Regions from separate parts of the Paenibacillus sp. PsM32 genome, predicted to be linked through region 1. Evidence: predicted binding sites of a transcription regulator. Region 1 holds the regulator's gene; each other region holds the start of a gene.

Evidence for each region. The regulator LexA, encoded in region 1, represses DNA repair genes until DNA is damaged. The targets are predictions, from matches to a motif close to CGAACATATGTTCG.
Region 2: a site for LexA is predicted at 6,907-6,920, ahead of QCD85_RS01370 (DNA polymerase IV). Genes of this name have one in related genera too.
Region 3: a site for LexA is predicted at 9,819-9,832, ahead of QCD85_RS09035 (YolD-like family protein). Genes of this name have one in related genera too.

What each region holds. Positions count from the first base shown of each region.
Region 1 is NZ_JARUWY010000002.1:184,409-195,416, reverse strand. It holds gene QCD85_RS06740 (glycoside hydrolase family 127 protein) at 1-1,389, shown strand, start outside; gene QCD85_RS06735 (hypothetical protein) at 1,415-1,651, shown strand; gene QCD85_RS06730 (hypothetical protein) at 1,927-2,397, shown strand; gene lexA (transcriptional repressor LexA) at 2,515-3,141, opposite strand; gene yneA (cell division suppressor protein YneA) at 3,409-3,969, shown strand; gene QCD85_RS06715 (DUF896 domain-containing protein) at 4,138-4,338, shown strand; gene QCD85_RS06710 (methyltransferase) at 4,531-5,052, shown strand; gene QCD85_RS06705 (HAD family hydrolase) at 5,145-5,942, shown strand; gene QCD85_RS06700 (cupin domain-containing protein) at 6,043-6,582, opposite strand; gene metH (methionine synthase) at 6,801-10,241, shown strand; gene rnz (ribonuclease Z) at 10,345-11,008, shown strand, end outside.
Region 2 is NZ_JARUWY010000001.1:283,411-294,418, reverse strand. It holds gene QCD85_RS01435 (Imm50 family immunity protein) at 1-174, shown strand, start outside; gene QCD85_RS01430 (hypothetical protein) at 256-711, shown strand; gene QCD85_RS01425 (hypothetical protein) at 708-1,250, shown strand; gene QCD85_RS01420 (hypothetical protein) at 1,264-1,740, shown strand; gene QCD85_RS01415 (metallophosphoesterase family protein) at 1,775-2,488, shown strand; gene QCD85_RS01410 (HEAT repeat domain-containing protein) at 2,543-4,162, shown strand; gene QCD85_RS01405 (hypothetical protein) at 4,201-4,578, shown strand; gene QCD85_RS01400 (hypothetical protein) at 4,621-4,998, shown strand; gene QCD85_RS01395 (hypothetical protein) at 5,010-5,357, shown strand; gene QCD85_RS01390 (DUF6386 family protein) at 5,448-5,777, shown strand; gene QCD85_RS01385 (hypothetical protein) at 5,794-5,895, shown strand; gene QCD85_RS01380 (DUF6756 family protein) at 5,910-6,416, shown strand; gene QCD85_RS01375 (hypothetical protein) at 6,526-6,888, opposite strand; gene QCD85_RS01370 (DNA polymerase IV) at 7,056-8,345, shown strand; gene QCD85_RS01365 (ferredoxin) at 8,560-8,802, shown strand; gene QCD85_RS01360 (L,D-transpeptidase) at 9,040-10,461, shown strand; gene QCD85_RS01355 (quinone-dependent dihydroorotate dehydrogenase) at 10,676-11,008, shown strand, end outside.
Region 3 is NZ_JARUWY010000003.1:250,292-261,299, forward strand. It holds gene QCD85_RS08980 (fumarylacetoacetate hydrolase family protein) at 1-823, opposite strand, end outside; gene QCD85_RS08985 (L-rhamnose mutarotase) at 907-1,218, opposite strand; gene QCD85_RS08990 (ABC transporter ATP-binding protein) at 1,626-2,750, shown strand; gene QCD85_RS08995 (ABC transporter permease) at 2,750-3,403, shown strand; gene QCD85_RS09000 (glycine betaine ABC transporter substrate-binding protein) at 3,430-4,341, shown strand; gene bshB2 (bacillithiol biosynthesis deacetylase BshB2) at 4,417-5,109, opposite strand; gene QCD85_RS09010 (YojF family protein) at 5,109-5,453, opposite strand; gene QCD85_RS09015 (rhamnogalacturonan acetylesterase) at 5,754-6,878, opposite strand; gene QCD85_RS09020 (universal stress protein) at 7,180-7,608, opposite strand; gene QCD85_RS09025 (YhgE/Pip domain-containing protein) at 7,779-8,870, opposite strand; gene QCD85_RS09030 (MarR family winged helix-turn-helix transcriptional regulator) at 8,969-9,400, opposite strand; gene QCD85_RS09035 (YolD-like family protein) at 9,489-9,740, opposite strand; gene QCD85_RS09040 (glycoside hydrolase family 127 protein) at 9,923-11,008, opposite strand, start outside.

The DNA of each region.
Region 1 (11,008 bases):
GAAATAGAGCTGGCGTTGACTAAATTATATTCACTAACAAAAGAACAACGTTATCTGAATCTGAGTCGTTATTTTCTGTATGAGCGGGGAACGGATACTACCTTTTTCGCCAGACAACAGACAGAAGACACAGGAACCAAGCCAGTTATAGCAGGCATGAGTCATCGTCCGCTACAGTATTATCAAGCTCACCAACCGATTTTGGAACAACAGACCACAGAAGGGCATGCTGTTAGACTTGTCTATATGTGTGCAGCTATGGCAGATGTTGCTTTATTAGCAGGCGATACCGCAATGTTAGAAGCTTGTCGTCGCCTTTGGAAAAATATGATTACCAAACGTATGTATATCACCGGCGGTATAGGATCAACAGTAGACGGAGAAGCATTTACACTGGATTACGACTTGCCTAATGATACGATGTACTGTGAGACATGTGCTTCGATCGGATTGATTTTCTTTGCTTTTAATATGCTCAAAAATGAAGTACGTTCTGAATATGCCGATGTGTTAGAGCGAGCATTGTATAATACAGCTATTGGCGGTATGGCACTGGATGGCAAACATTTTTTCTATGTGAATCCGTTAGAAGTACGTCCAGAGAACAGCCGTAAAGATCCGGGAAAAAGTCATGTGAAATTTACACGCCCCGAATGGTTTGGCTGTGCTTGCTGTCCACCGAATCTAGCAAGATTATTAACTTCACTTCATAAATATATGTATACGGTTCAATCAGAGCAAAAAGCGATATATACGAATCTATTTATTACAAGCACAGCAACATTAGAGATAGATCATCACAAAGTACAGCTTGAACAAACAACGAATTTACCGTGGGAAGGTCATGTTTCGATTGTGACACAGACAGAACAACCAACTGCTTTTACATTGGCGCTCCGATTGCCTTACTGGGCAGATGATTATTCATTGATAGTCAATGGAGAGCATATAGAAGCGGAAAATATTAACGGATTTCTACACATTGATCGTGTATGGCAGTCTAATGACAAGATCGAGTTTATTTTACCGATGGAGATCAAACAATATACCGCACATCCGCTAGTCAGAGCAGATATTGGCAAAGTAGCTATAGGACGTGGCCCGTTTATTTATTGCGCTGAAGAAGTAGATAATGGAGAGCATTTGCATTTAATTCAGTTAAATAAAGATCAGACCTATCAATATACATTTGATCCACAGTTGCTAGGAGGCATAGGTACGATCCATGTAGAGGCACGTAAAAGAATCATTACTTCGCAGTGGGACGATGTATTATATGCTTCTCAAGCAGCTACCACGTATGCTCCTACAACATTACGACTTATTCCTTATTATTGCTGGGCTAACCGACAATCCGGTGAAATGCGTGTATGGCATAACCAAGCATAATCAACACTGACAAGGAGAGTGCCTGATGAAATCAAAAATGAGAATAGATCCTGAGAAATTTGCGTATACTGTCATTTCAAGTTATTCATCAGATAAAGATAATGCCGAAGCAGTGGCTAAAGACCATCTAGGTGTATTTTTAAATGCTTATTTTCTAGCTGAAAAGTTCAATACACTTGAAGCTCAATTGGCTGAAAAAGCAGAAAGTAAAGATTTCAAAGCATTACTTGCCAAACTGATGGATACAAAGCTGTTTGGATAAATGTAGCTTACTATTAAAAAAATATAAGATATTTAGTGATTATTTGGCATTAAAAGGTATCAATTTCCTATTATTAGGTTATGATGAAGAAATCACATAATGAATTAAGAGGAGTGACATTAGAAATCAAATAAAAAAATTAAGAGCATATCAGCAAAAAGTACCGTATTCAGCTTGTACAAAAGGCATCCAATAAGTAGTAGAGGGTTAGATAAAAACGTTGCAATTTGGGTACTCAATATGTTCAGTCATTACAGTTAAAGGAGGTAGCAATTATGAGTTGGATTGAATCTGCGGTAATACGTGCACAGGAAGAGAAAGCAGAGAACGCAAAAGCTTTTTCATATTCTTTAAAAATTCATGAGCATTTTTTAGAATATTGTGAAAATTTATGGATGAAATTTTCTACCATTTTAGAAGAGATCAAAAAACATTTTAAAGAAGATTGCAGTATTCAGAAAGATGAAAATCAACTGATTATTACAATTGCTCTCGTTGTCATTACTATAACTGTAGTTAAAAAAAATGTACGTGAACATTATTATGGAGAAGCTGATCTCAAATACAAATGTTCTCATGATTCTGGAAAACCTAAACTTGCGGTAGAATTATTGTACTTGAATCCAACAGAGCATCCTGTATGGATGTATAAAGTTCTACAAGGCAAAGAAGAGATCGAAGTTGCTTTTAGTGAAGTAGAAGCAGAACATGTAATTAAAACTGCATTGTGGAGATATGTACAATAATTACATTGTTCTGAATCTAAATAAATTAAATTATTCTCATATAAATAAGAAAAAAACCGCTACTTTCTAGTAGCGGTCTTTTTCTATCTTCTATGAACTGCAACGTACAGTAGTGATTTAGTGCAAGTTACGGAACAATCCTACAACTTTACCCAAAATCGTAACATGTGTCAGACGAAGTGGCTGATACATTGGATTTTCTGGTTGTAGACGAATATGATCTTTTTCTTTATAGAACGTTTTGACAGTTGCTTCGTCGTCTTCTGTCATGGCTACAACAATATCGCCATTATCAGCGGTCTGTTGTTGACGTACAATTACGTAGTCACCATTATAGATTCCTGCTTCAATCATACTGTCTCCAACTACAGAAAGCATAAATACTTGTCCTTCACCTGTAAAATTCTGTGGTAGAGGGAAGTAATCTTCAATATGTTCTGTAGCTGTAATCGGAACACCGGCGGTTACTTTTCCAATAATAGGAACACGAGATACCGTTTGAGCGAAAAGAATATTACTTTCAGACTCTTCTTGACCTAACAACTCGATGGCACGAGGTTTGGTCGGGTCGCGTCGAATCAGTCCTTTTTTCTCCAAACGATCCAGATGACCATGTACAGTAGAACTAGAAGCAAGACCTACAGCTTCACCAATTTCACGTACAGATGGCGGGTAACCTTTAAGTTTGACTTCATTTCGGATAAATTCCAAAATGGCCTGTTGGCGACTTGAAACTTTTGACATACCTTATCAACCCCAATGCTAGTAACGTTTGGCAAAATTATAACATAGAACTACCGTTCGTACAAACATAAGTTCTAAAATTTGTATATTTATTTTGTTATTCATTACTTTTTGTAGTCTATTCATCGTATAAGAGGCATAATCTATAGTCTAAAAGGTGCAATAAAAAACACGAACGAAGGTTCGTAAAAAACTATTGAGTAAAACATATGTTCGTGTTATAGTGAATTTAAGAAAACAAGAACAAATGTTTGGAGCGTGATGACAATGTTAAAATATACTACATATCGTAGCATCCACAATCAATCTGAAGATGGTGAACAACAGATTGATACATCTGGATCAGATATACATCATACATCAACAAGTTATTCGGAGAAACAATCACAGCAAGCAACTATTCATGCCACACGAGCGGACAAAGATGTAGTGGTGGATGAGTGGACATATTTGCCGAATGTGCAAAAGATACGTAAGCCAGCTCAACCTAAAGGCAAAAAAACATTACGTCAAAAAACGCTACATCTTATTCAAAGCACAGCCCAAAAAGTGAAGTGGAAATCCGGCGGACGTTTAATGGTATGTTTTGTGTTTGCAGGTGTATTATTATACGGTGGAGTAATTCATAACTTTGTAGTAGCAGACAAAGTAGAAGGTCCTGCACAAAAAGTTGTTGTTCATTCAGGGGATAGCTTATGGAGTATCGCTAGTGAATACAAATCAGCCCAGACAGATACACGTGACTATATCGCTGAGATTCGTAGTGAGAATCAATTGACTACAAGTGAGATTCAAGCAGGCGATGTTCTGGTGATTCCTTACGATTGATTTATATGTTCTCTAAGTATATTTATTGTATAAACGATATTACTAGATAAGCATATATATTCATTAATAGGATGAAAGTTTGTTAAGATCTGTTGATCTTGACAAGCTTTTTTTTACATGTCAAAGTTAGTGATGGTCACAAGATGATTACTTACATGGAGGTTAGTTATGGATATCGATACACTCATTGCACGTATTAATGAATTAGCTCGTAAGAAAAAAAGTTCAGGTCTTACAGCCGAAGAAACTGTAGAGCGTGACGAGTTACGTGCTATTTATTTAAATAATATTCGCAGTAATTTCCGTCAACAACTAGATACAATTGAATTTGTAGAAGATACAGAACAAGCGGATAATACCAAAAAATAGTCAGCACTAGAATCATGTAACAGCTTTAATAAATACAAAGAAGTGAACTAACTCAAGGGTGCTCTAGCTGTTATTACAGAGAGCATCCTATTTTGCTATGGAAATTTAGGGCTTGTTCTGGCATGATAAGATAGAACGAAGTCTTCTGCTTTTGTTGTAAGGCTTACATTATCTATTAGGGGGAAACAAAGTATGTCCCGTTCCTGGGAAAGGCAAGTTCGACGCAATTCAAAGCAAGTTAATGCTGCACGTAGAAAGCAAGGTCAATCTTCTATCGGTGGCAAAACCAGTATTTCCGAATATACAGCGTATAAAGGAAGAAACATTGTTTTTCCAGCTGCTCTAATTATATTGGGAATTATTTATGCAGTGATGGGTATTATGTATCCAACAGCTGATGGTTTTAGCGTAATCTTTATTGTTACTGTAGCTTTGTACATTTTACTTGGCGTAATGCTTTATTTCCGCAAACCGTACTTGAAAATTGGCAGAGATTCATTGATCACTACCAAATTTAATCGTGATCGTCTCATCTCTTCTTCTCAAGTAAAAAGTATTCGCCTTCAAAAAGGTTATGTAGTGATTGAACATAGCTCTAAAGGTGGAAGCTGGGTATTCTCACGCACATTAAACCGTTATGATACAGATGCAATGAGCGAGCATTTACGCACATTTGCTGCACAACACAAAATTTCGATTCAAGAAAAAGCTTAAGCTTTTTGGAGATCGATCGTTATATATGCTATCTAATCTAAATATCTATTATCATAATTAATGTCATGATGATCGTTGAGGAGGTACAGGCAGTGAGTATTGAAGCGGTTTTGTTTGATCTAGATGATACGTTATTATGGGATGAACGCAGTATAGAAGAAGCTTTTGCAGAGACATGTCTTGTGGCTGAGCAAGCGACAGGTGTTGATCCTATAGCTTTGGAAGAAACAGTACGCCGAGAAGCGAGAGCACTGTATGAATCCTATGAGACTTTTCCTTTTACACAATGGATTGGAATTAATCCGTTTGAAGGCTTGTGGGCTCAATTTTCCGCAGGCGAACAACCTGAATTCCGTCAATTGCAGAAGATTGCACCGACATATCGCAAAGAATCATGGCGTAAAGGTCTAAGTGCAATGGGGATCGAAGATGAAGCTTTAGCACTCCAACTGTCTGATCGATTCGTACAAGAACGACGTAATCGTCCGCATATCTATGAAGAGACATTTCAGATTTTGGATGAATTACAAGGTAAGGTCAAGCTATTGTTGCTTACCAATGGTTGTCCGGCGTTACAACAAGAGAAGTTAGACGGTGTACCCAAGTTAGCTCCTTATTTTGATCAGATCGTTGTATCCGGTGCATTTGGTAAAGGTAAGCCTAATGCAGAGATTTTTGCACATGCACTGGAATTATTGGATGTGAAGCCAGAGCAAGCGTTGATGATCGGAGATAAACTGACTACAGATATCAAAGGTGCATTAGCAGCAGGTATCAAATCGGTATGGGTGAACCGTAATGGTAAAGTCAATGATAGTGAGATTAAGCCAGATTACGAAATTACACGTTTAACCGATATTCATCAGATTACGGCTCAGTTGGTATCATAAACTATATTTTCACCAAATGAGTTCTTAGCCCTATAGCTAAAAACATAACAAAAAATCCCTTGCCCGAGTAGATCGGTAAGGGATTTTGTTATTTCTATCATTAAGCTTTTTGGAAAGAGTTGTCTTCGAAAGGAACAGCGATCCAACCGTCTGTTTCTACAAACAAACGAACAGCTACAATTTTACGATTTTCAACCAGTGTAAAGAAGTGAGGTGTATTCTCAGGTACAGAGATAACATCACCTGGTTCTAATTCAACATCGAAGTATCCATGTTCAGGGCTTTTGATAATAAAAATACCATTACCTGATACAATCGCACGAATCTCATCTTCAGTATGGGTATGAATTTCTTCAAATTTAGCTAATTTAGCTTCCAGATCAGGTGTAGATTCAGATAAAGTAATAACGTCCCATGTGCGGTAACCACGACGTGCTGAAAGGTCTTTGATTTCTGCTTCGTACGTATCTAAAACCGCTTGTTTTTGCTCATCTGTCAATGTGAAGTTATCTTGCAATTCAGGAGCCAATTTGGAAGCATCCCATTTTTCATATACAACCTCATGTTTGTTCAAAAACTCCAGAACCTTGTCATCTCCAGCAATTCGTTCATTGGTATTTCTAATTCTGATTTCAGCCATCGGATTACCCTTCTTTCAATGTTTTTATGTTGTATTATAAAAGAAAAAGCGTTTTTTGTCGATACTTTCATTCAAACTTCATCTTATAGTCTAAATAAAAAATCTTCACTTTTATAATTACAAGTATAATACACTTATACATCACAAATAAGATTCTTTTCTAGTTAAAAGGTTTCTGTTAAACTAAAGCCTAACGTTTTGCGGGGAGGATCGAATAGATGAATAAGCCTGACCTACAAGAAAGACTTGAACAGCGTATTCTGATTTTGGATGGCGCTATGGGGACGATGATTCAACAAAGAGATTTAACGGCAGACGATTTTGGCAGTGATGATCTAGACGGTTGTAATGAAATACTGGTTCTAACACGTCCAGATGTTATTCAAGAAATTCATGAGCAATATTTAGCTGCTGGTGCAGATTTGATAGAAACGAATACATTTGGTGCTACCTCAGTAGTACTGGCTGAATACGATATTCAAGATCAAGCACGTGAATTAAATCTAGCAGCCGTTAAGCTTGCCCGAGCAGCTGTTGATAAATATAGTACAGCTGAACGTCCACGTTATGTTGTAGGCGCTATGGGACCTACAACCAAGACATTGTCTGTTACAGGCGGAGTCACTTTCGATGAACTGGTAGAAAGTTATCAGGAACAAGCAGTAGCTTTGATAGAAGGCGGCTCAGATGTACTTCTATTAGAAACCTCGCAAGATACACTGAACGTGAAAGCAGGTAGTATCGGTATCCGTAATGCGTTTAAGCAGACAGGAATAGAGCTACCTTTGATGATATCCGGTACGATCGAGCCAATGGGTACAACGCTTGCCGGACAAAATATAGAGTCTTTTTATATTTCATTAGAACATTTGAACCCGATTTCAGTAGGCTTGAATTGCGCGACCGGACCAGAATTTATGCGTGATCATATTCGTTCATTGTCTGAAATGGCAGGAGCGGCGGTTAGTTGTTATCCCAATGCAGGCTTGCCTGATGAAAATGGGAATTATCATGAATCTCCAGAATCGTTAGGACGCAAAATGGCAGCTTTTGCTGAGCAAGGTTGGCTCAATATAGCAGGAGGCTGTTGCGGAACAACACCGGATCATATTCGTGTTATGGATGAATTATTATCTCAATATCCACCTCGTGCGATGATCGGTACACATCCACCTGCTTTGTCAGGGATAGAACCTGTCTATATCGAGCAAGACAATCGCCCTTATATGGTAGGAGAACGTACCAATGTTCTCGGTTCACGTAAATTTAAGCGATTGATTGTAGAAGGTAAATATGAAGAAGCATCTGAGATCGCTCGTGCTCAAGTAAAAAATGGTGCACAAGTCATCGATGTATGTGTACAAGATCCCGATCGTGATGAAACGTATGATATGGAGAAATTTTTAGATTTAGTCGTCAAAAAAGTTAAAGCTCCATTAATGATCGATACAACAGATGTAGCTGTTATTGATATCGCTCTTCGTTATTCGCAAGGGAAAGCAATTATTAACTCAATTAACCTTGAAGATGGGGAAGAAAAGTTTGAAGATGTGACCCCGCTTATTCATAAATACGGTGCAGCTGTAGTTGTAGGGACGATTGATGAACGAGGACAGGCGATAACAGCGCAAGATAAGTTAGAAGTCGCTAAGCGTTCGCAACAATTGTTAGTGAACAAATACGGACTCCAAACAGAAGATTTAATTTTTGATCCACTTGTATTTCCTGTCGGTACAGGAGATGAACAGTATATTGGTTCTGCCAAAGAAACGATAGAAGGTATTCGCTTAATTAAGGAACAAGTTCCAGGTTGTCATACAATTCTGGGGATCAGTAATATATCGTTTGGTTTACCTGAAGCAGGACGTGAAGTGTTGAACTCTGTATTTTTGTACGAATGCACCAAAGCAGGTCTGGATTACGCGATCGTCAATACCGAGAAATTAGAACGGTATGCGTCTATTCCTGAACATGAGCGTCATTTAGCAGAAGAATTACTTTATAATACCAATGATGCTACATTGGCTGAATTTGTAGCTGCTTTTCGTAATAAAAAAGTAGAAAAGAAAGTGCAAGATTCTAATCTTACGTTAGAAGAACGGCTTGCTTCTTATGTGGTAGAAGGAACCAAAGAAGGTCTACTGCCTGATTTGGAAAAAGCATTGCAAAAATACTCTTCACTCGAAGTCATCAATGGCCCGCTGATGGCAGGGATGGAAGAAGTAGGACGACTATTCAATAATAACGAGCTGATCGTAGCTGAAGTATTGCAAAGTGCCGAAGTGATGAAAGCATCTGTTGCTTATCTGGAACAATTTATGGAGAAAAATGAATCGTCTGTAAAAGGTAAGATTTTACTGGCAACTGTCAAAGGCGATGTACATGATATTGGTAAAAATCTCGTCGAAATCATTTTATCCAATAATGGTTATAAAATTATCAATCTAGGCATCAAAGTCCCACCTGAACGTATTATCGAAGCGTATCGCAATGAAAAAGCAGATGCGATAGGTCTATCCGGTCTTTTGGTTAAATCTGCTCAGCAAATGATTACAACGGCGCAAGATTTACGTAGTGCAGGGATTGCTATTCCTATTATGGTGGGCGGAGCAGCGTTAACACGCAAATTCACCAAAAACCGGATACGACCGGAATATGAAGGATTGGTATTATACGCCAAAGACGCTATGGATGGTCTGGATATTGCCAACCGTCTTATGAATCCTGAAAAGCGAGCGATTATTGAAGCAGAAGTGGCGGCTGAAAATGAGATCGATACAGCGGTAGCAGTAGAAGTAGCACCATTACCTGTGCTCACTCGCGCAGTTAAATCAGATATTGATCCGAATATGCCGATCTATCTTCCGCCTGATCTGGATCGCCATGTATTGCGTAATTATCCGCTTAGTCATATTTTACCGTATGTGAATATGCAGATGCTTCTTGGACATCATCTAGGACTCAAAGGATCGGTAGAGCAATTGTTAGCGAAGCAAGATCCGAAAGCAGTACAGCTCAAATCAGTCGTAGATGAAATATTGCAAAAAGCATTAACAGAGCATATTATTCAAGCGCATGGGATGTACCGCTTTTTCCCGGCTCAATCGAATGGGAACGATGTGATTGTATATGATCCAACAGATCATAGCCGAATTTTGCATACATTTACATTCCCGCGCCAACAAGTAGAGCCTTATCTCTGTCTAGCTGACTTTTTGAAGTCTGTAGAAAGTGGTATGATGGATTATGTAGGCTTTATGGTAGTTACTGCTGGTCAGGGAATTAGTGCACTGGCTTCAGAGTGGAAAGACAAAGGTGATTATCTACGCTCCCATGTTCTTCAAGCAGTCGCACTAGAGACCGCAGAAGGACTTGCAGAACGTGTTCATCATATGATGCGTGATAGTTGGGGATTCTCTGATCCGGCGACGATGACGATGAAGCAGCGCTTAGGAGCACGTTATCAAGGGATTCGAGTATCATTTGGTTATCCAGCTTGCCCTGATTTAGAAGATCAAGGCCCTTTGTTTGCTTTGTTAAAGCCTGAAGATATCGGTGTCGAATTAACCGAAGGATTTATGATGGAACCGGAAGCTTCAGTATCAGCCATGGTATTTAGTCATCCACAAGCACGTTATTTTAATGTAGATAAAGCATAACTATAGATTGTATTGCATTATGTATCATCATTGCAGAATCCTCCGATAAATCGGGGGATTTTTGTTACGGAACCTGGCGAATACAGAAAGAAGGTAGAGAGAGATGGAATTGTACTTTTTGGGAACCAATGCAGGCGTTCCTACACTTCAGCGTAATGTGACCTCTATTGGATTACGAATGTATGAAGAACGCCGCGCATTATGGTTATTTGATTGTGGAGAAGGTACACAGCATCAAGTGTTACGTTCTCTGCTCAAATTAAGTAAATTAGAAAAGATTTTTATTACTCATTTGCATGGAGATCATTTATTTGGTCTACCTGGGCTATTATCGAGTCGTGCTTATCAAGGAGGAGTCACACCGCTTACGGTATATGGTCCTGTCGGATTAGAACGGTATATTCGAACTTCTCTAGAACTCAGTCAATCACGTATTGAATATGAACTGAATATCGTTGAACACGAAGGTGGCGTCGTTTTTGAAGACGATATGTTTCGAGTAGAATCGGCGTTATTAGAACACCGTATCGATAGTTATGGATATCGTATTATTGAAAAAGATCGTCCCGGACAATTGAATTTTGAAGTACTGAAGCATCATGGCATTAAGCCAGGCCCTCTATATGGAAAATTAAAAAATGGAGGCAGTATCAAATTAGAAGATGGACAAACATTACATTCTCATCAGGTCGTAGGTAAGCCGAAAAAAGGAAAAATCATTACGATTTTGGGAGATACAAGACCTTGTCCAAATGTAGGTGTATTAG
Region 2 (11,008 bases), on a different contig from region 1:
ACGTTTTTAGAAGCGACAGAGATTGAATTTTCTGCACCGGATGTAGAAAAAAATGAAATCGCTGAAATGGATTTTCGCTATGATGAGACATTAATGGTGGTTGATATTGAAGCTGCACAAGGGATGTCAGGAAGTTTCTTCTGTGGCGGAATCAAAGCCGAATTCAAATCATAAGGTGAGTTGAAAGTGACAGTAGATTTCAGATGAGGAACTTCGAATGAATATTGATATGCAAGGTATAAAGGGGGCTGAAATGTGCCTAATTTAGAAGATTATAATCAACCGCTATCTGATCAAATTGTGTTTATTGTAGAACAAGGAAATCGGTTGCATCAAGATCACAAATGGGAGCAAGCGTTAGACAAATATACAGAGGCTTGGGAGTTGCTTCCAGAGCCTATAGTGCATTGGGATCTTACTGAGTGGATTGCTTCTTGTAAAATGAGCATCTATATGGATCGCCAAGATTATCAACAGGCTCACGAATGGGCGTTGATTGCTGTAGAAGCGGTAAAAGATAATCCCAGACATACTTCAGCCAAAATTAATGTCGGTATAACCTGTTATGAAACAGGTGCTACGTCTGACGCATATACATGGTTTGAACAAGCGCATCAATTCGGGGGAGCACGTGCTTTTCAAGGATTTGATCACAAATATCTACAATTCTATACACAGATAAAGCAAGTGGAGAAAGGAGAGGTCAAATGACAGTTTCTTTGGATCAATTAACGATTCAAGACATTCCATGGAATCGGATCACTACGCCTTATGGGAGAGCCACAGAAGTCCCTCAAATGATCGCTAAAAGAAATTATAGTGGTCTGTCCAATATCGTAGAACATCAATTGACATTATGGCAGGTTACCCCATGGATACTATTCTTTTTGTTAAAAGAATTATCTCTTCAATCGCCAGATGAAGTCAGTGTAGTAGAGATCGATTTGTATGAAGGAGTGATAGAAGCTCTTTCTGAACATGAACAGTTGGAAGATACGGAGCAGACATTGGAGACGATGCCTCTTTTATTAGAAGAAGTGTATCTTTGGGATCAAGATGATCAAGACGATGAATTAGAGTGGGAAAATGAAGAACCTCGTGGATATGATTCAGAAGTCTTTTTCAATTATTATGTCTACAGTTATCTCCTTCTAAAGCAAGCTCTACCTATATTTGAAAATATCTCACGTCATACCACTGATCCAGATATGCAAAATACGTTACAGGACTGTATGGAGTACTTGGAATAAGGAGGATAGATTTGTGGAGTATATCAAATCATTTTTTGAAGATGAAATGTATTATTTTGAATTGGATGATCAACAGATTGCTTATCGCCAAATTGTAGTGACAGACACAGATTCCAAAGTGTCTATTGCTCCTGATTTTATGCTCGCTGAAGCAGAAGTTGAATACGAACCTGATGAAAAGATCGGTGTGGTTGAATTTGAAATTGCCTGGGAATCAGCGATCTCCAAATATCGCAAACAGTGGGATTATTACAAACAGCAGTATCTACCCGGTGATTCAGTAACAGGAGTATTACGCATGTTCTATCCGCAAGGATGTGTTATTCAGTTGGATGAGCATACGTATGCTATTGCAGATCGAGCGATGTTACCTGAACAGATTGATGGACTTCCGCTTGGAATAGGGATTGTAATAGCAGGTAAAGTGAGCGGGTACGATGAACAGAACTTATGGGTACAATTGGATCAGTGTACTGTTGAACATATATAAGCTGATAATCATGTAATGAAAGGAGCTTGCTACGATGATCTATATCACTGGTGATATTCATGGTACTCATAGTGTGAATACACGTTTTAATACTCGGAATTTCCCGGAGCAAAAACATTTAAGTAAACAAGATATTGTGATCGTAGCAGGTGACTTTGGATTGATATGGAACGGAGACAAAGAAGATCAATACTGGTTGAAATGGTTAGATAAGACCAAACCGTTTACAACAGTATTTATTGATGGAAATCACGAAAATTTCGATCTGTTAGAACAATATCCTACTGAATTATGGCAAGGCGGATTAGTGCATCGAATCAATGACAGTGTATTACACCTCATGCGCGGACAAGTCTATGAGATAGAAGGATTAACTTTTTTTACGTTTGGAGGAGCCGCTTCACATGATAAAGCATTTCGATGCGAAGGAAAGTCATGGTGGGCTCGTGAAATGCCGGATGATGAAGAATACCAGTTAGGGCTATCCAATCTGGAAAAACATCACTGGAAAGTGGATATTGTGATCACTCATACCTGTACTGCACAAAGTCTAGCCTGGATACAACAAAAGTATTCAACAGAAGTGGTTGCTGATGAGATGCATGAATATTTTCAAATAATCCAGAGTCGACTAGATTATGATCAATGGTACTTTGGTCATTTTCATCAAGATGTACAATTACCGGATCGTCAGAGATTGTTGTATCACGATCTTTTTATGATTTCTGAATATCAGACTCAAACATAGAACGCAGAAAAATAGGAAGGTGAATGTATGAGTGGCATCAAAAAGAGTAGGCGTATGTCTATTCATGTAGAGTATTTATTAGATCAATTGTATGAGCAAGAATCGGTCGACCTCCTTGTTCAAATTAAAGAAAGTGGACAGTTAGCTGCGATTCCGTATCTCAAATCTTTTTTGTTTTCAGAACGAGCTGACATCGTGAGGGCTGCTGAAAATGCAATTAGTGATCTGTTACTACAATGCCCTGTGAGTGAATTGATCTGGTTAAGTGAACGCTGTCGCGAAACACTTCCTTTTCATTATCAACAACGTGGCAAAGCATGGATTGAGCTTCGACCAGAGACAGTATTGCATTGGTCTAACGATATTCATCCTATTCAGATCATTATGGCTAGCTTTCATTGGGATGGATATGTGCGTGAAGTGGCAGTACAACGATTAAGCCAATTTCAAAATGGATCAGAAATCCCATGGTTGCTGATTCGATTAAATGATTGGGTATCTCCTATTCGATTCAAAGCTTATCGTGCATTGAAACAAAAAATACATATCTGCAATACCGAATATTTTATTCAGTCGATCTGGTTAGTACAGCGATTAGTAGGGCGTGGCAAAGAGCATCATGAATTGTTGAATACACAGATTCAACAGCTTATTGCGCAACCTGAAGCTAGACCTGCTTTGGAACATTATATGCACTCGACAGATGTCTATATTCGTCAATTTTGCTACAACATGATGTTGAAAACAGAAGCGACAGATCGATATGATTTATTCACTTCTGCTTTACAAGATCATGCTTTAGCGATTCGTCTATGGGCTGCTCGTCAAATTGATCAAGCAATCGAAGTAGATAAAGATTCGTCTGAGAAGATATCGAATCAATGGCTAGATATCGTGTATATGATGTTAGCCGATCATTTCCCGGCATTGCGTCGTCTGGCGTTGGATATATTAAGTTATCATTTTCCAATGCAAGCCGAGACTGCGTTAATTGATGGTCTGATGAGTCATAATCTGACCATTCGCGAGACAGCACGTCGTCATTTGCCCAAAATCAAGCCAATACCCTATGTCGAATATTATTTGGATCAGATATGGAATGGAAATGAATCGTCTCTGGCTGTCGCAATCGCTGGATTAGGAGAGACGGGTACAGCAGAAGATGCCGAAGTTATAGCTGAATATAAAGATCATACACAGATTAAAGTACGTAAAGCTGTGTTGACAGCTTTGGGTAAATTAAAGCCTACCGCTTATATGGATGTTTTCTCTCAAGCTTTAGTAGATTCGCAACCCGGCGTATCCAAAATAGCGAAACAGACGCTTATCCAATATACGTATATGTTAGATCGAGAACGATTGATCCAACTGGTGCTAAATTGTCCATTGTCCCATATTTCGCGCAATGCTCTTCGTATTCTGTTTGCTTTTGACTCTTGGCAAAGTCTAGATAGTTTATTGCGAATATTAGTCCAAACTGAACATAGAATAGTAGAGCATACAGTGAATCATCTACTAGACGGTTGGATCACCAAAGCAAATTCTCAATTTCGAGCAGAACTTCCTATTGAAATGAAAAAACAGCTTTTATGCTATTTAGAGCAAAGTAAGAGTGTATTGGATCAAGGTAAGCATCGGACACTGGAATGGATTATTCAACTGGATAGCAAGTAATTGATGGTAAAAAGGCAATAAGAGTGGAGGAGTACAAAATGAATGAATTTCTTAGAGAGCAAAATGATCATCGGGATGGACGCTTACGAGCGATAGAGGTGAATCAAGCCGAGATTACTGCTTTTCAAAAAGCGATGTTGTACTTGAAATTTTCTTGTGAGGAAACAGATTCATTATTGTATGCTGGTAGCGATTCGCTCAATAGTCTACTTTATAAAATGATGAAAGCAAGCGATATGGCTGAGATTGAAGCTTCTTTTTACAATAAAGCGTCACTGGTGAATGAAGCATTTGTTGAACAAAAAGTAAAACGGTTGGAACAAGAACAACCTTATGTACAGCCACCTTCTCAAGAACAAGCCAACGAAATCATGAAGTCGTATATGTATCCATTTCTATCTTCGAATCAAACCTAAATTGTGAACAGATGTCATTCAATAAGAAATGAGGATGAACAAATGAGAACGATTACGTATAAGCATAGTAAAGCTGATGGACTACTAGGATATGAATTATTGCCTGCACGTTATGGTGAAAAGTGGGATCAGATTCAAGCTGATTCTGTGTTTATTTATGCCGGTGATTTTGATTATTTGATTCCTTATTTGAAAAAGCATTATCCTATTGTTGATCCAGTGACCAATGATCGGTATGGTTACTTTGATACATCTGGTTTTAATCCGATAGCCAAAGCACTCTGGACTAATATATTAGCAGAAATGAAAGCTTATCAGACCAAAGATCGTGAGCTCAAAGCATTTATCCGCTCGCTGGTTACCTGGTTAGAGATTCAATTAGAATGGGCAGATGAGATTATTATTTTCGGGAATTTATGAGGTGAGTCATCGTGGGTTGGGAATACGGTATTCAATGTATAGAAGAAGAGGGCATAAGTAAAGAACAGCAAGCCAGGCAGTTAATCGAGCAGTTGAGCCAAGCTTTGGTTACGTTAGATCTGGGTGATATGGTGATTGAGCAGGTAGACGATGGATTGGTTATTACAGATCCTTCTTATACAGATTGGCCAGATGTGGCACAGATTCAAGTGGAGCAGGCTGATCTAGCAATCGAATCTATAGCCGAAGGCGAAGTGTATATTCATTGTTTATTTCATCGACATGATGTACCTGTACGGCGAATGATTGATACCATCCAAACAATTATTTCTACAGAAGATCAGTGGATTGAATTGTAAATAATCATAAGAATACTGGAAGAGATGAGATTGTAATCAGGATCAGATGTGCACATGATGAAATGAGTATAATTAAGGAGGAACGATCCAATGTCTAACCAAATTCAAGTGATGACAGATACAGCAACACTTTGTATTTATGATCTGCAAGCACTCAAGCATCGATTGGAAGATACATCAGATTGGTGGTCTATTCCTGAAGATGAATTGTTAGAAGTGAATCTAGGGAATATTGCTTTTCTTAATGTAGGCGCAGATGGATTATATACTATGCAACAGGTAGATGAGATCGAACAACCCGTAGTTCAATTATGGATCAATGTTCCTTCGGGTCAATTGTATGCAGGAGCAGCAGAAAATGTGACAGGGGGGCGAGCTAGAGCCAGAAGATGGGGACAGTGGACAATATATAACGGTTGAGCCGGGCGTATATCATTTGAAAATAGCAGTAATACAGCAAAATATTGAATTTGCTTTGTTACGAACTGAACAGGCAATCGCTAACAATCAGTTTGAAGATTTGATTCGTATTGGATAAGGAGGTTAGTAGATATGTCTGGTCAACATTATGCTAGTACAAGGGATGAAATAGAACACCTCGTACAACACTATCGTATTCCAGCCCCTCGCTTTCACGAAGTAGGTAAAATGCAGTGGTCATCTATACTTTCAATAATCACACAAACGTTTATCACGTCTTCACATGCAGGAAGCGAATCTGCATTAATGCGAGGATACAATCATTTGCAAGAACCGTATGTAAGTTATCAGGTAGGAACAGAAGGGTACCGAGAGATTGCTAAACTGATTGATCGCACCGAACAAGTCTGGTTCCTCGCTCCTGAACGCTTTTATAGTGGTAAACAATATTGGGTGTATGAAGCTTATGTAGATGCGATTCAATGGATAATTGAACAAACAGGAATGACTGAATATTATATCGTCTCCAAAAAGCTACAATGGTTATTATGTGAGACTCATCATGAAGTCATCATCGGCACAGGTGAACCAATAAGTGGACGTATTCAGAAGCGCAAAAAAGAGCTAGACGATGTTTGAAAAAGCAAAATATAAAGCAGACGATATTTTGGTCATTCCAATAAAAGACAATTGCTTGGCGATCTGTCAGGTTATTAGTACTCTGTATGACCGATTTAAAAAGGTGTCTTCATTTGGTATACTCTGTATCCAAGAGGATCAAGTTTATTGTGGTGAGCAACATAACGACAGTCGCCTGATGATTCCAGTGATCTGTATTAACAGTATAGATCAGGTATTTTTCTGCACAATCTGACAGACGGGTATCCCAGAATAGTAAGTCCTTTTCCCGACTTATCGCAAAAGGAGCTGTATATTCAAATAACGATTTTGATCCGTCAGACGCCATTGCGGCTTCTTGTAATACAACTTCAGCATCTAATATTTCATCGAACCAACTCCGCCAATTGTAATATTGCGTTAACCACGAATTAGCATGATCTCCAAGTGGAATAAAGATTTGAAATGATCCACATAACTCTCCATATCCCAATGTCTATTTGAATAATTCCGAACATTTGTACTTATTTTTGCGTCATATCATAGGCTAAATGAAACAGATACGATATAATAGAATCATACGATATCTATTGTAGGCGATTCGGCTGATAGAGCATAATCCATAGGGTAAAGACTGCACAGGCAAGGAGGATGATCAGCTTGAGGCATCATGCCAATTACTACCCTGCCAAAGGAAGAGTCATTTTGCATGTAGATATGAATGCTTTTTATTGTTCTGTTCATACAGCAGAAGAACCGGAAAAATATCAAGGCAAGCCCACAGCTGTCGCAGGTAGTGTTGAACTGCGCAAAGGAATTGTGGTTACTTCTTCTTACGAAGCGAGAAAGCGTGGCGTGAAAACAGGCATGCTGGTTAGAGAAGCATTGCAGAAATGTCCGAATCTGATCTTAATTTCGCCTGACTTTTATTTATACAAACAATACTCAATAGCATTCATGAATATTGCATATAGTTACACACCGATGTTGCAAGCAACGTCAATTGATGAATGCTACTTGGATATTACAGGTTCGAGTCAATTTGGCACGCCACCTCAGATTGCGGAACAGTTGCAACAACGGATCTGGGAAGAGTTACATTTACCTTGTTCGATAGGAATTGCGCCTAATAAATTACTAGCAAAAATGGCTTCAGATATGAAAAAACCTAAAGGTATTTCGATATTGCGTATACGAGATATGCCCAAGTTATTATGGGATAAGCCATGCGGACAATTGTTTGGCATCGGCGGGAAAACATCTGCCAAATTAGTAGATATGGGCATTCGCACGATAGGGCAACTTGCAGCAGCAGATGAAGCCAGATTAACAGCTAGATTTGGTGTAATGGGAAGCTGGCTCAAGCAAGCGGCAAATGGGATAGATCATTCGCCTGTAGAGATTGATCGGGAAGTCAGTAAGTCGATAGGGCATACTACAACATTGCCTGCTGATATTCAAGATCGTGATGATATCAGAAGAGTGATGCTTAATCTAAGCGATCAAGTATGTCGCCGATTGCGTCGTCAGAAATTAATCGCTCAGACGATTCAGATTACGATTCGCACACCTGATATGAAAACAATCACTCGCTCCAAATCACTAGCTGTTCCTACAGAAACGGCGGATGAAGTGTATCGTGAAGCTTGTGCACTATATGATCGTCATTGGGGAGATCGTACGCCTGTTCGATTATTAGGAGTGGCTCTTCAAAATTTACAGCCCAAAGAAGAAGCTGCTTTGCAAATGGACTTGTTTGATTATAATCGTCAACCGGTCAAAGAGCAGTTAAATGAAGTGATGGATAAGTTACGCGATAAATTTGGTGAAAGTGCGATACTAACAGCAGGTATGTTAGGCAATGATCCTTCAGTCCTGATTCGTAATCACAAAATTAGAGGCACTTCATTGCAAAAAGATGGTATGATTTTGCCAGGCATGGAAGAATAATCAGTAAGTAATGATTCAATATTGATCTATATTGTTTAAATTTTAATCAATAATTGGATTCGTAGTACAGGTGTGTTACAATTTGTGTACTGGTAATTGTTGGTTATTCATTTGAAATAATATATCTTTTATATTATATTGTGAGTATATGTAAACTGGTGTCAGTTCTTAAAAAAAGACAACTGGTAAGTAACGATAGGAGGCATATATAAAGATGGGGAAATATAGTTGGGTTGACAAAGATACATGTATCGCTTGTGGTGCTTGTGGAGCAACAGCTCCAGACATTTACGATTATGATGATGAAGGTTTGGCTGAAGTGATTTATGAAGGTGACGCTAACCGCGGTATTATGGCAATTCCAGACGATATGTTTGATGATTTGCAAGATGCTTGTGACGGTTGTCCTACAGATTCAATTAAAATTGCTGATGAGCCTTTCGCTCAAGCTGAATAAGTTTTACTAGTGTACTGAATAGAAGTACATGGTCCGATAAAAGGCGTTGCAGAGACGAAATGTGTCTCTCAACGCCTTTTATAATCTCATTTTGAAGTAACTTGAAGAAATACACAGATTAGCCGATATACATAGTATTGCATTATATTTTAAATATAAAATAGCTATCCCTAAACTGTACATACTATAGAGACAATATAGACTATTGGAGCGTAGTGTCCATGCTGGAGGTAATAAATGAAAAATCTACTCTATCTAAAGCGTTATGTCAAAATGCACCCCAACAACAGAATGGGCTGGTATTTGCTTGGCAAAGAATATGAATCCGATGGACAAATGGGTAAAGCTAATTACTGTTACAACAAAGCTGGAGATGTATATGAAGCTTTTGAACATAGTAAAGTGCCTGCGGATATTTTGAAAGATTACGAAGCCAAGCTTATGGAGATGGCTGAAAAAAGAGATCGCAAAATTCGTCGTTGGCGATACAGTGTGTTTGCTATATTATTACTGTTTTTAATCACGTTGCGTTCTGTAGAAGCTCCTCATGCCACAGATCAGACGCTTGCAGATCGTTCTTCTCAACATATCACCAAGCCACCGACCAAAGTAGCATCGGCTATTTCAAAAAAGAAACCAGCAGATACGTTCAAAGGATACTCGGCTCCACTTAGCTTTACAGCAGAAGCTTCGCTAAATAATACCAATGCTTCATTGTCTGCCGTTTCTAAATATATGCGACAACAAATGTTAAAAACAGCCCCACAAGTTGCAGCAGTACTAGGTATGGAAAAGCAAGACGATTGGCTATTATGGACACCGAATATGCCTGTCTTGTATACGATGGCTGCCACCGATCAGCCCGGACAGATCGATCTTCAATCGTATGATCCCAAAGCATGCCAGTGTAAACCCGGAGAGTTGGATCATTATCCAAATGAATCGGCGGCTTGGGTACAGCAGCAAGAGCAGTTGGTTGTAATGAAAACAGCGATGATCAATTATATAACCGCCAAAGGAAATCTTCCAGAGCAGATGAATCAGTTGGAAGCGCCTTTTCCAGGCAATTGGTTAGCAGGTAATTCGGATACGATGAACCAGACGTTTACCGCTTTAAAGAAGCTACAGAGCAGTGGCAGTCAAAGTACTGACGATAGCGGCAATACAATTGGAGACGAAGCATTCTCATCTACACTCGGGAATCATCCTTATTTTACAAAACCACTTGAAGTGATTGTCGATAAACAAAAGCATCGTTTAGCTATAGTTAGTGGATCGATTATTTTACGTAATTATGAAGTAGGGCTTGGTGGAAGTAAAACGCCCGAGGGTACTTTTCAAGTATCGATCAAAGTGATGAATCCAAATGGCAAAGCTAATGGAGAATTTGGCAGTCGGGGTATGCAGTTATCGGATACGAATTATGCTATTCATGGTACCAATGATCCTGATAGTGTAGGTCAAGATGAATCATTAGGATGCGTGCGGATGGATCAAGCTGATGTAGAGGAATTATTTGATATGATTCCGTTAGGAACAAAAGTAACCATCGCCAGTAATGTATTGCCAGGAGACACTTCTGTACCTACTGTGCGATTCCAGACAAAACGTACACAAGATCAGACAGATCCTTCACGTCATTATCACTGGTTAAATTAGGATCGTTCCTTGTAGCGACTGGATTGATTCATTATATACCGTTTGAGTTTATGTACACAGTGGACGCTCTTTTCAAATGAGAAGAGCGCTTTTCTTTTGTCCCCGAAAAGGATAAACTGGTATAGAGAATGATTTTACAGGTTAATAGATAATAATTCCTGCAAAATCATGCATAAAGGCTTTTTGCAAATGCCAGGAACGGAGTGAATGTAACTTGCTTTACCGCAATGTTTTCAAACCTATGTTATTTCGGATGGATCCGGAAAAAGCACATCACATGGTTATTGGAGGTCTGGGCGCGGGGGTGCGTATACCAGGCACATTAGCTGCGATGAAGTCGATGTATGGAGTGAAAAGTACACCCGATATGACGACTGAATTGTTTGGACTTTCATTTCCGAGTCCTGTTGGTCTTGCAGCAGGACTCGACAAAAATGCTCAGGCAGTTCCAGGATTGTCTGCGTCAGGCTTTGGATTTATGGAAGTCGGAACAGTAACGCCCAAAGCACAATCCGGTAATGAATTGCCACGTTTGTTTCGTTTGCCT
Region 3 (11,008 bases), on a different contig from region 1:
ACGTTAACCAGACTCTATCCTGTTCCGGCTGTCCCAAAATCACTCCTTCTGGTGTACCCGTCAAAATAATATCACCAGGATGAAGTACCATATGTTGAGATAGATAATGAATAATATAACGACAATCGAAGATCATATCGGATGTATTGGAATGTTGAACTTGCTCTCCATTCAAATAAGCACTGATCTGTAACTGGTTAGGATCGCCTACTTCATCTGCGGTTACAAGATAAGGGCCAATCGGTGCAAAACGAGGACAGGTTTTACCAAGTAACCATTGACTGGTGAGCATCTGTAGATCGCGAGCAGATACATCATTAGCCGCACAATACCCAAAGACATAATCGAGGGCATCTTCTGTACTTACCCCACTTGCTTGCTTACCGATTACGATACATAATTCAGCTTCATAATCGACTTGTGTACTGGATTGTGGCAAAGGCACTGATTGCAGATGACCTGCGACTACATCAGAGAATTTGCTAAATACTACAGGTGTTTGCGGAATAGGTGCATTCGTTTCCTCTGCATGACGACGATAATTTAGACCAATACAGATTACTTTCCCGGGATTCGGTACAATAGGAAGCCATTCAATATCTTGTTCCGCTAGCGCTTGATTCATAAGTTCTGTGGTGTGTTGTTCTAGAATATGTTGAATCTGAGTATGTAGTTCAGGTTGAGGCCAGAGATCGTCAATGATAACAGGAAGGGATAGTGAGGAAGAAGCAAAACGTTGTAGTGCAGACATAGGTACGATTACATCATCCAATGCAATCCCAATCTGCGGCTGTTGTTGATAACTAAAATGAACATATTTCATATAAGAACACCTCCAACACTAATCATGACAGGCTGAAGGCGTTCTTTCAACTATTGTCTATCGTCTATGAATAGAAATGTAGGTTAAGAATGGTAATGAAATACTTCAGGAATCACTTCAGATGTCGTTCCTTGCTGATTAGGAATTAACATATCAGCCATAAATTGTTGCCAGCGCTGATTGGCAGGATGTACTGCCAGTTGATCCATAGCTTCTTGATAATTGTCCACTTCCATATAAGCAAATAAAGTACCTTCATGTAGAAAAATACTATACGTATGAATCCCTACCTCACCAAACGCTTGCAGTAGCTCTGGATAGACGGCTTGATGACGCTCAATATATTGTGCTTGATCTTGCGGATCAATATGTAAAACAAAAGAAACTCGTTCCATATTCAACATCCTTCCTCAATAATTTATTCTATTTACTACTCTTAAATTGTAAGCGTTATCCATTTAATAATCAAAAGACTTTTCTTACTTCTTTTAGACATTTTTCGACTACTTTCATAAATTTATGACTTTATATATTGTTTCAAATTAATAAATTAGGTCTAAATACATGGAGCTCAGTTAATTGTTATATGTATGATGAACTGTTCGCAAGATGTATCCTTCGTGTGACACTATACTATGTTCATTTTGATATGAAATAGCATACTAATGATCAACCCACCCCTTTTTCGATCAGAATCATTATTCGAATGTCAATGGTTGTACATACGATAGTTATAGCTTACATCCAAGCAGCTATAAGGTAACGTAAACAAAAAAAGAAATAAGATAAAGGAGTACAATTTATGATTAAATTTGAAAATGTAAGCAAAACGTATCCCGATGGTTTTCAAGCTGTAAAATCACTTAATTTTGAAATCCGTGATGGTGAGTTTCTAGTCTTTATCGGTCCGAGTGGATGTGGTAAAACAACAACGATGAAAATGATCAACCGTCTGGTTTCTCATACAGGAGGCACTTTGTCTGTAAATGGGAAAGATATCAAAAAGCAAGATGCAGTGAAATTGCGTCGTACAATGGGCTATGTTATTCAACAGGCTGGATTGTTCCCTCACTATACGATTGAGCAAAATATCGCGCTAATGCCTGAACTTAAAGGCTGGGATGAACAGAAGAAAAAAGCTCGCGTAATCGAAATGCTTAATCTGGTTGGACTTGACCCTGAATTATTTGCGAAACGCTATCCAAAAGAATTATCCGGTGGACAGCAACAACGTGTTGGCGTAGCCCGCGCGCTTGCAGCTGACCCTGATATTGTACTGATGGACGAGCCTTTTGGAGCACTTGATCCGATTACACGAGAACAATTGCAAGATGAATTACTACGTCTGCAACGTGATTTGAAAAAAACAATCGTTTTTGTTACTCATGATATGGATGAAGCTTTGAAATTAGGCGATCGCATTGCTGTTATGAAAGATGGCGAATTGTTACAGCTTGATACTCCTGATATGTTGTTGCGTGAACCATCCCATGGTTTTGTAGAAGAATTTATTGGCAAAAACAGATTGTACCAGAATCCAGAGTATATTCCGGTTACGGATCTTATGCGTAAAGATCCATCGACTTCTCTTCCAGATCGTACACCTGCCAAAGCAATTACTTTCATGCGTCAACGCAAAACAGATACATTATTGATTACTGATGCACAAGGGATCTTACTTGGAGTCGTATCTGCATACGATGTGCTTGCTAACATCGATACTGTAGCGACAATTGGCGAAATTATTAAGCCAGTACTTCATATATTAAAACCAACAGATACAGCGCAAGATGCGCTATTAAATGTAGTAGAAGCAAAAAACGGCATTCTACCTGTCGTAGATGAACAAGGAAAATTGGTAGGTATAGTGACTCGTGGTACTTTGCTGACGATGTTTGCTAATCACTGGGCTGGAGGCGAAGTATAATGGAAAACATATCGTTGTGGGAGCAATTTATCCGTCAGTTCAATCTTCGTGGTCCTGAGCTACTTGGAGCGACCGGCGTTCATATTAAATTAGTATTAATCTCGATGTTAATCGCTATTGTTGTAGGTGTACCCGCAGGTATTCTTGTCGCACGTATCAAAGGTCTGCGTACACCGATTATTGGCGTAGCTAGTATTTTACAGACCATTCCCGGTCTGGCTCTACTCGGCTTTATGATTCCAATCTTCGGGATTGGTACGATTACAGCAGTAGCCGCATTATTCTTGTATTCTCTACTTCCTGTTATTCGTAACACATTTACAGGAATCAAAGACGTAGATCCAGCGATTATTGAAGCAGCCAGAGGCATGGGCTTAACCAGTCGTCAAATCCTTTTCCGTGTTCAGCTTCCGCTTGCATTGTCTGTGATTATGGCGGGAATCCGTACAGCTACCGTTATTAACGTAGGTACAGCGACGTTAGCTGCGTTTATAGGTGCAGGTGGTTTAGGAGACTTTATCTTCCTTGGTATTACTCGTAATATCGATGCCCTTATTCTGTTAGGTGCTATTCCTGCGGCAATCCTTGCATTGGTATTTGATTACTTGCTGGGATTGGTAGAACGTTGGACAACGCCACGAGGATTGAGATAAGGAATCTGAACGCAGGAGGAATAGTAATGAAGCTAAATAAACGCCTGAGCATGTTATTGATCTGTATATTGACGACAACTGCTCTGCTAACGACAGCCTGTAGCAACTCGGCAGCTACTGAAGGAACGACCGGTGGAGAAATCACTATCGGTTCCAAAAACTTTACCGAAAATATTGTACTGGCTTATCTAATGGCAGATATGATTGAAAACCGTACCGGTATTAAAGTAAACCGTAAAGTGAATCTAGGCGGATCAAGTGTTGCCTGGACAGCTCTTCAAAATAACAATATTCAATTGTACCCTGAATATACAGGAACGATTGTTGCCAATTATTATCAGCAAGAGACGACAGATTCCAAAGGAACATTAGCAAGCGCCAAACGTTTGATGAAAAAAGACGATTTGCAATTTATTGCTCCGTTTGGATTTAGTAATACGTATTCTCTAGCTGTTAATCAAGAAACAGCGCAAAAATATAACTTAAAAACGTTTAGCGATCTAGCGAAAGTATCGCCTAATCTCGAATTAGCTTCTGAATTTGAATTTACTGATCGTGCAGATACGTATCCTGGATTGAAGAAAAAATACAATATGATCTTCAAAGATGTTAGAGGTATGGATCAAGGCATCAAGTACCGCTTGATTGCTCAACATGATACTGATGTTGTTAGTGTCTACTCTACCGATGGTCAGATCAAAATCAATAATCTATTTGTTCTTAAAGACGACAAGAACTTTTTCCCACCTTATGATGCAGGTGTAGCTGTTCGTTCCGAGACACTACAGAAATATCCAGCAATCAAAGGCGCTTTAGAAGCATTACAAGGCAAAATCACTGAACAAGATATGCAAATGATGAATGCTAAAGTGGATCAAGGTTACCGTGAAGATGATGTAGCTCACGAATTTCTTGTTTCTAAAGGATTAATTAAATAACGATAAAAAGCAGTCATCCCCTTCTTATTCGCATAGGAAGGCATATGACTGCTTTTTTTGTGTTAACGATCTATATTAAATCTGATGTGTCCAGAAGCGTTCTTTACCGAAACGCTCTTTGATTTCTTTATCTTTTAATGGATTCTGACCTAGCATTTCAACCGCTTGAAATTGAGAACGGTGTGCCTGGATCGATTTCATTTTATTTTCTAAATAATCACTTACGTCATTTTCGATATCAGGTTGCCCGAGTTCAGCATAGCAATTTTTAGAAAATGCCATCGTATGCAATAATGGACGTTCTGCTTGAGGTAGACGTTCTACTGCACGTACAACAGCCGCTCCTGTAGCATCATGGTCTGGATGAACGCTATACCCTGGAGAGAATGTAACGATCAATGCAGGCTTGAGTTCAACGATCATATCGTAGATAGTACCATCTAGTACTTCTTTTACTTCAAATTCAATCGTTTTGTCATGGAAACCAAGCATACGCAAATCTTGAATACCGATCGCTTGTGCAGACTTTTCCAATTCGCCTTTACGAATAGTAGGCAATCCGATACGGTTTGTAAAAGGAGGAATCCCCATATTACGTCCCATTTCACCAAGAGTTAGACAAGCATAAGTAACTTGACCTCCGCCAGCAATATGTTTGGCAAGGGTACCGGATAAGCTGAATGCCTCATCATCAGGATGTGGCAATACGACAAGGATACGAGAATCAGCAGGAATAAGAGAGAATGTTGTTTTTTTATTATTGTCCATTAGAAAGGCTCCTTACTTAGTTGCAAGGCAACTACTAATTTACCTTGAGTATCATGACCGGCTAGAATAAGACGCTCTTGCTCGGTTTCTTCATAATGGGTTAATCCTTCGGAATACACCCAACCTAGCTCTGTTTTGAGCCCTACACGATAAGGACCTTCACCAGAGATAGAGCCATGAATATAACGCAACGTCGCATTGCTGATAAAGGTTGCTGCTGGATGCTTGGTGCTATCCAGATGAGCCGCATATGCTCCAGTGGTCATTTCCAAATGAATATACAAATCTTGATCTTGTAGATCATCGATTCGTTGTTGAATCAAAGTTGGTTCGATAAGTAACATAATATATCCTCCATCAGGTCTGATCTTTTATAGCCAAAGATCGGATTAAGTTATTCATAACATTAAAAGGCTAATCGTATATAGTCTACCTTTCAAAGTACTTCATAGCAATACTTAAGGTATTATACTATAATTTCTTTAGTTATGTATCAACATCCTTACACCAAAAATCACCTGAACCTTTTACGTTAACAAACGAAGAAGGTTCAGGTGATTTTTTTTATTTATGCTTGTCATGTATAGCAAATACAATCATCGAATCATTCATTATCACTAATAATCAATACGACGACTACACAATCAGTACAATCCTTGAGCTTTCATATTGTCTACTACAATACGAGCTAATTCCGTAGCACCTGCATAATTAGGATGCAATGTATCCCCATTCATATACAGAGCAAGTGTTGCACTCGCACCAATTGAAGTGAAATAAGAAGAACTGAGTACATTAAGATCGATTAACGGCACTTGCTCTTCTTGCGCTAGTGCAACGGTAGCTGCTCGATACCAACGACCTTCTGCATTATGAACGCCTGAACTATTGAAGTCTGTAGCTCTTCCTTGAGGTGTAGATAAGATAACAGTTGCTCCTTTGGCTTTGACTTGCTTCACCATATCGCGCATAATCTCTTTGAATTGTGCTTCTGTTGTATTATTTTTGACATTCGTATCATTAATACCAAGCTGTACTATAAAGTAATCGCCCGGTTTGATGTATTTCAAAATTGCTTCAAGCTGTCCATCATCACGAAATCCACGTGCAATCTGTCCACCGGATGCCATATTACGTACCAGGTAATCATTTGGGTTGATGAATTTAGATAACATTTGCCCCCATCCACCCTGTACACTATTAGCTAATGGGTAGTAGTTAGCTACTGTCGAATCACCACCTACATAGATCGTAGGGTGTGTTGTAGGATTAGTAGAGACTTGAGTAATCTCTAATGCGCTTAATGTAAATGCTGCTCCTACTTTACCTTCTGTTACTAACAGATTGAGCTGACCATCTGTAATCGGAATCTGAAATTGATCGGTGGCAAGATCACCTGTCATATTAATAAGCTGATATACTCCTTCTGCCGCTACACTAGAACGAGAAGTATTGCCGAGCGTTACTTTCACTTCATACAATCCATTTGGCAAATCAACATTAAATGTATTATTACTTTTCGTTCCGAATGTTACAAATTGAACAGCATCGCTACCTATACCTGTTCCTGAAGCAGATACATTTTTGATATTTGCAGGTGTATTGAATCCATATCCTGTAGAAGCATTATACGCAGTCGAAGCTTGAACGCCAGTATATCCTGATGTAACACCATTAGCGCCAAAATCAAATTTGTAAGCGGTTGCAGAAGCGTGTACAGAAGATGATTGTCCCCAGCATGTACTTATTAGTGCTCCTACCAACAACATACAGCTTATTGTGTTCCATTTGCTTCGAAATTTGCTTTTCATTATCCATCCTCCTCAAAAATGTTAACGTTTTCATTACTATGTTACTTATTCGTCTGGCAAAAGAAATTATCCTTTATATCGATCAAAATATCATTTATCAAAATCTAGAAATAGTCGGTATAAGAATATAGATACTCTACAATCTCATAAGATTACAAAGTAAAACGACATGCCAAATATCCTGCTCTCCCAAAGGAACAGGATATTGGCTATCTATCTTTATTTATTAATTAATTATAAGTTATTGCATCTAACTTATTTATTTCACAATCATTACTGGAGATTTGGCACGTTGCGTTACATAATGGCTAACACTACCCATTACGAATTCACTCACTGTCCCTAATCCGCGACTACCCATAATAATAAGATCGGCTTCAATACGATCAGCGTACTTAACGATACCTTTGCCTGCACTTCCTTGAATAACAGTAGCTTGCGCATTCGGAATGGTTGAGATCAAGCGACGAAGATTAAGGCGTACATCCTCTTCTTCATGGTCAAAATAAGATTCCAGTTCATGAGTAGGAATTACTAACGGCTGTTCTAAGATTTCTGTAGAAGTCGAATCCACATACAATACTTCAATTTGAGCGTTGAGCTCTGTTCCTAGACCGACTGCTTTTTCCAACGCTTTTTGAGAGTGTTCTGAGCCATCATAAGGAACGAGAATGTGTGATAATGACATGGTTAACGCCTCCTTTTGGAATAGTACAGATCATTGATACGCAAAAATCTTATTCAGTGCGCCGTAACATTTGGCAATATAAATGCTTTTTTTGGATAAAATCATAGAGCATTCCTGCAAAGCAACTATCTGACCAAATGTCTTGCTGTAGACTTGCCTTCCCCTTCAGCTTAGTGGCTACCTGCCGGATGACTTATAGGGCTTGGAGCTGGCTTGACCAGCGCTGTACGAATCCATGTGATTCCAAAAGTAACAATAGCAATCCATAGTAAGTGAATCACAAATGAGGAAACAGAAGCCCCACTATAAATTAACCTTAAATAGCCCTGTATAGCATTCGGAGCTGGTAAAAAATATCCTATATTTCGGTATAAAGGAGATAACATAGCAGCAGGGATAATATTTCCGGCTGTCATCAACTGAAGCGGGATCAGCGCCACATTGAATAATGGAGCGACATTGCCGAATAAAGCGAATGCCATCTGTGTAACAGCAATACAGGAAATATAGACCAACAGATGAAAACTCCACATTTGCCAGAACGAAGCAACCGTATCTGCAAATAGCGATGCTACTGTAGTAATCACGAATGAAGCGACTACAGAGATCACAAGCAGTAATATCTGTCTGCCCCAAAAGATCTGCCACTTACTATGATCACGCTTTAACATCATAGATGCAATATTTAATTGGATATTCATGGTCATTACACCAACATATGTGACGAAACCTAAAATCATCGGTAACATCGAAATTGCAAAATTTGAAATATCATGTGTTTTGACAATATTAGTGGTGACGATTTCTTGATGAACATCTGCAAAAGCATGTTCTCCAATCGTAGAGGAAATTTGCGTAGCAGAACTTTGAACGATCGATTTGGCAATATCGGAATTACCTTGATTGATATAATAATTCATTTGAGTCGTTCCGTTCGATGCGACATCTTCTGTAAAATGAGCCGGAATCGAAATGATCATTGTTAGATCACCATTGTCCATCTGTTGCTGTGCTGTAGTTAATGAATCATAAGATTGGGTCTGATAGGGAACACCTGTAGTGATCGCTTGAGCAATGCGTTCGCCTTGTTGTCCATCTTCATTAACAATTCCAACAACCAGTTGATCTACTCGTTCGGTGGCTCCATGATATCCAGTCATCCAAAATAATAAAAATACCAAAGGTACAAAAATAGAAAACACAATCCCTACTTTGGTCTGTGTAATCCCTAAAAAATCTTTAAACGTTTTGAATACAGTCATTTGTTTTCCTCCAACTATCTTTTCTCTTTTTTTAAATACATGCATAGGATATAAATGGTTGTGCATGTATTGGGTTAAAAAATATCCAGCTGACAAAATCAGCGGGATAAATGTTCAAACGTCTGATTGATCATCGCAATAAATTGCTTGGTTTGTTCCGGCGTGAACAATGCGTTAATCTCATCATCCACTTCTTGCATAATCGGCTTGGTCTGCTGAATTAATTCGTGTCCTTTTGTTGTTAAATGTAGCAATACTGCCCGGCGATCTGAAGGATCAACCGTACGTGTGAGCAATTTTTTATTTTCCAGACGATCCAATGTTTTGCCGATACTGGTCTGGTCTTTGGAATTTAACTCTGCTAATGCTTTCTGTGAGATACCATCATGACTGACCAGATTATTAAGTACACCAAATTGCTCTGGAGTAATATCATAATCAAGTAATAAATGAGATACTTTTTTCTTATAGGATAAATAGGTTCGAGATAATAACAATCCTAAAGGGTTCTGCTCTTGATTAAATGGCATGATTATCCTCCTAAAAAAATACTAGCATAGCCGACTATCGACTATGCTAGTATATTCTGGTTATGAAGGATTTGTCAAAGGTATTTATTTAATCTCTTGGATAGTTCACACCCATGATATCCATAAATTTCACTTTGTTTACTTCTTCTTCATATTGTACATGTACTCGACCTGTACGTGGATCCATATTTACAATCTGACCGCGTACAGGTTCTTCTGCACCCCACACTGTCAGCAAAATTTCCGATTTCTCTTGATAGGCTTCAGTAAGTTGATTACCAATTTCTTCTAGTGCAAATTCATCCCGTGTTGGACGTTTTGCTACCTTTGCTTTAGCCAAAATAAACCCCCCTTTACACTTCTCTATTCTATTTTACATTTAACTTGATATCGATACAATAGTTTACACTAAAAAATAAGCACAAACGTTCGCTTTTTTTGATAATTTGACATTTTTTCATCTAATTTTCTGCAAAATAAAGAGGCACGACATTAATATATCGTACCTCTTGGGTTATGTGGTTAGTTTTTACGAATCCAGACAGCCATATCGCCTTCACCACGATTCGCCCAGAGAAAGTAAGGAATCGCTGTAAAAGGCTGTTCCTGAATGGTAGGAGGACTGTCTTGGTACAAATGGTCATCCCAATCACTGGTCAGCTCACGAGTCGCTGTACCTTCGATCACCACAGCTCCACCTAATAATTCAGCATCAAATCGTGTTGTTAATGATTGCGCTGGATCAATGGATAGTGCAGAGATTAATTCTCCATTATCTGCTTGCTCCAGACAGTAGACCAGTGGCCCATGTTGTAAAGCGATTTTGCCAGAAGCAGCGCGCAATCTAGGATGGCTATGAATCACTTGCACATGCATATCCATATTCCACTCTACACGATCATCTACCGACCATTCTCGCTGAATATAGATATATCCATCCTGTACAAGTGATTGATATTCAATAGATTCACCGTTGAGCGTTAGCGAAGCTTTTTTGCACCATCCCGGTAAACGTAAAGCCAATGCAAAAGATTGTGGTTGTTCCAATTGGAATGAAAAGCGTGTTGCCCCATTCCATGGATATCCACTTTCTTGCTGGATCACAACCGATTGCTCACCAACTGTTAAATCTGCTTCGCCACCAATATAAAGATGTGTATAGATCGTATCTTGATTGGTGCTGTAAATGTATTGTCCTAATGAACTTACAAGACGTGCAATATTAGGAGGACAGCAAGAGCAACCGAACCATTTCTGACGAACAGGCTTCACATGATGCTTACCGGGGTTATGATGACAAGCAGACGGCCATACTTCCAATGGATTCACATAGAAATAATGTTTACCATCCTGCGCCATTCCACCTATGACTGTATTATAAAGCGCACGCTCTAACACATCAGCATACTCGCCTTTGGCTTCAATCTGCAACATCCGATGTGCGAAAAAGACCATTCCTACCGCAGCACAAGTCTCCGAATATCCACTATCATTAGGCAGATCATAATCGATCGTGAATGCTTCACCATGATGGGTAGAACCGATCCCTCCAGTCACATACATTTGCTTGTGTACCATGTTGTTCCATAAAGTCTGACATGCTTGATA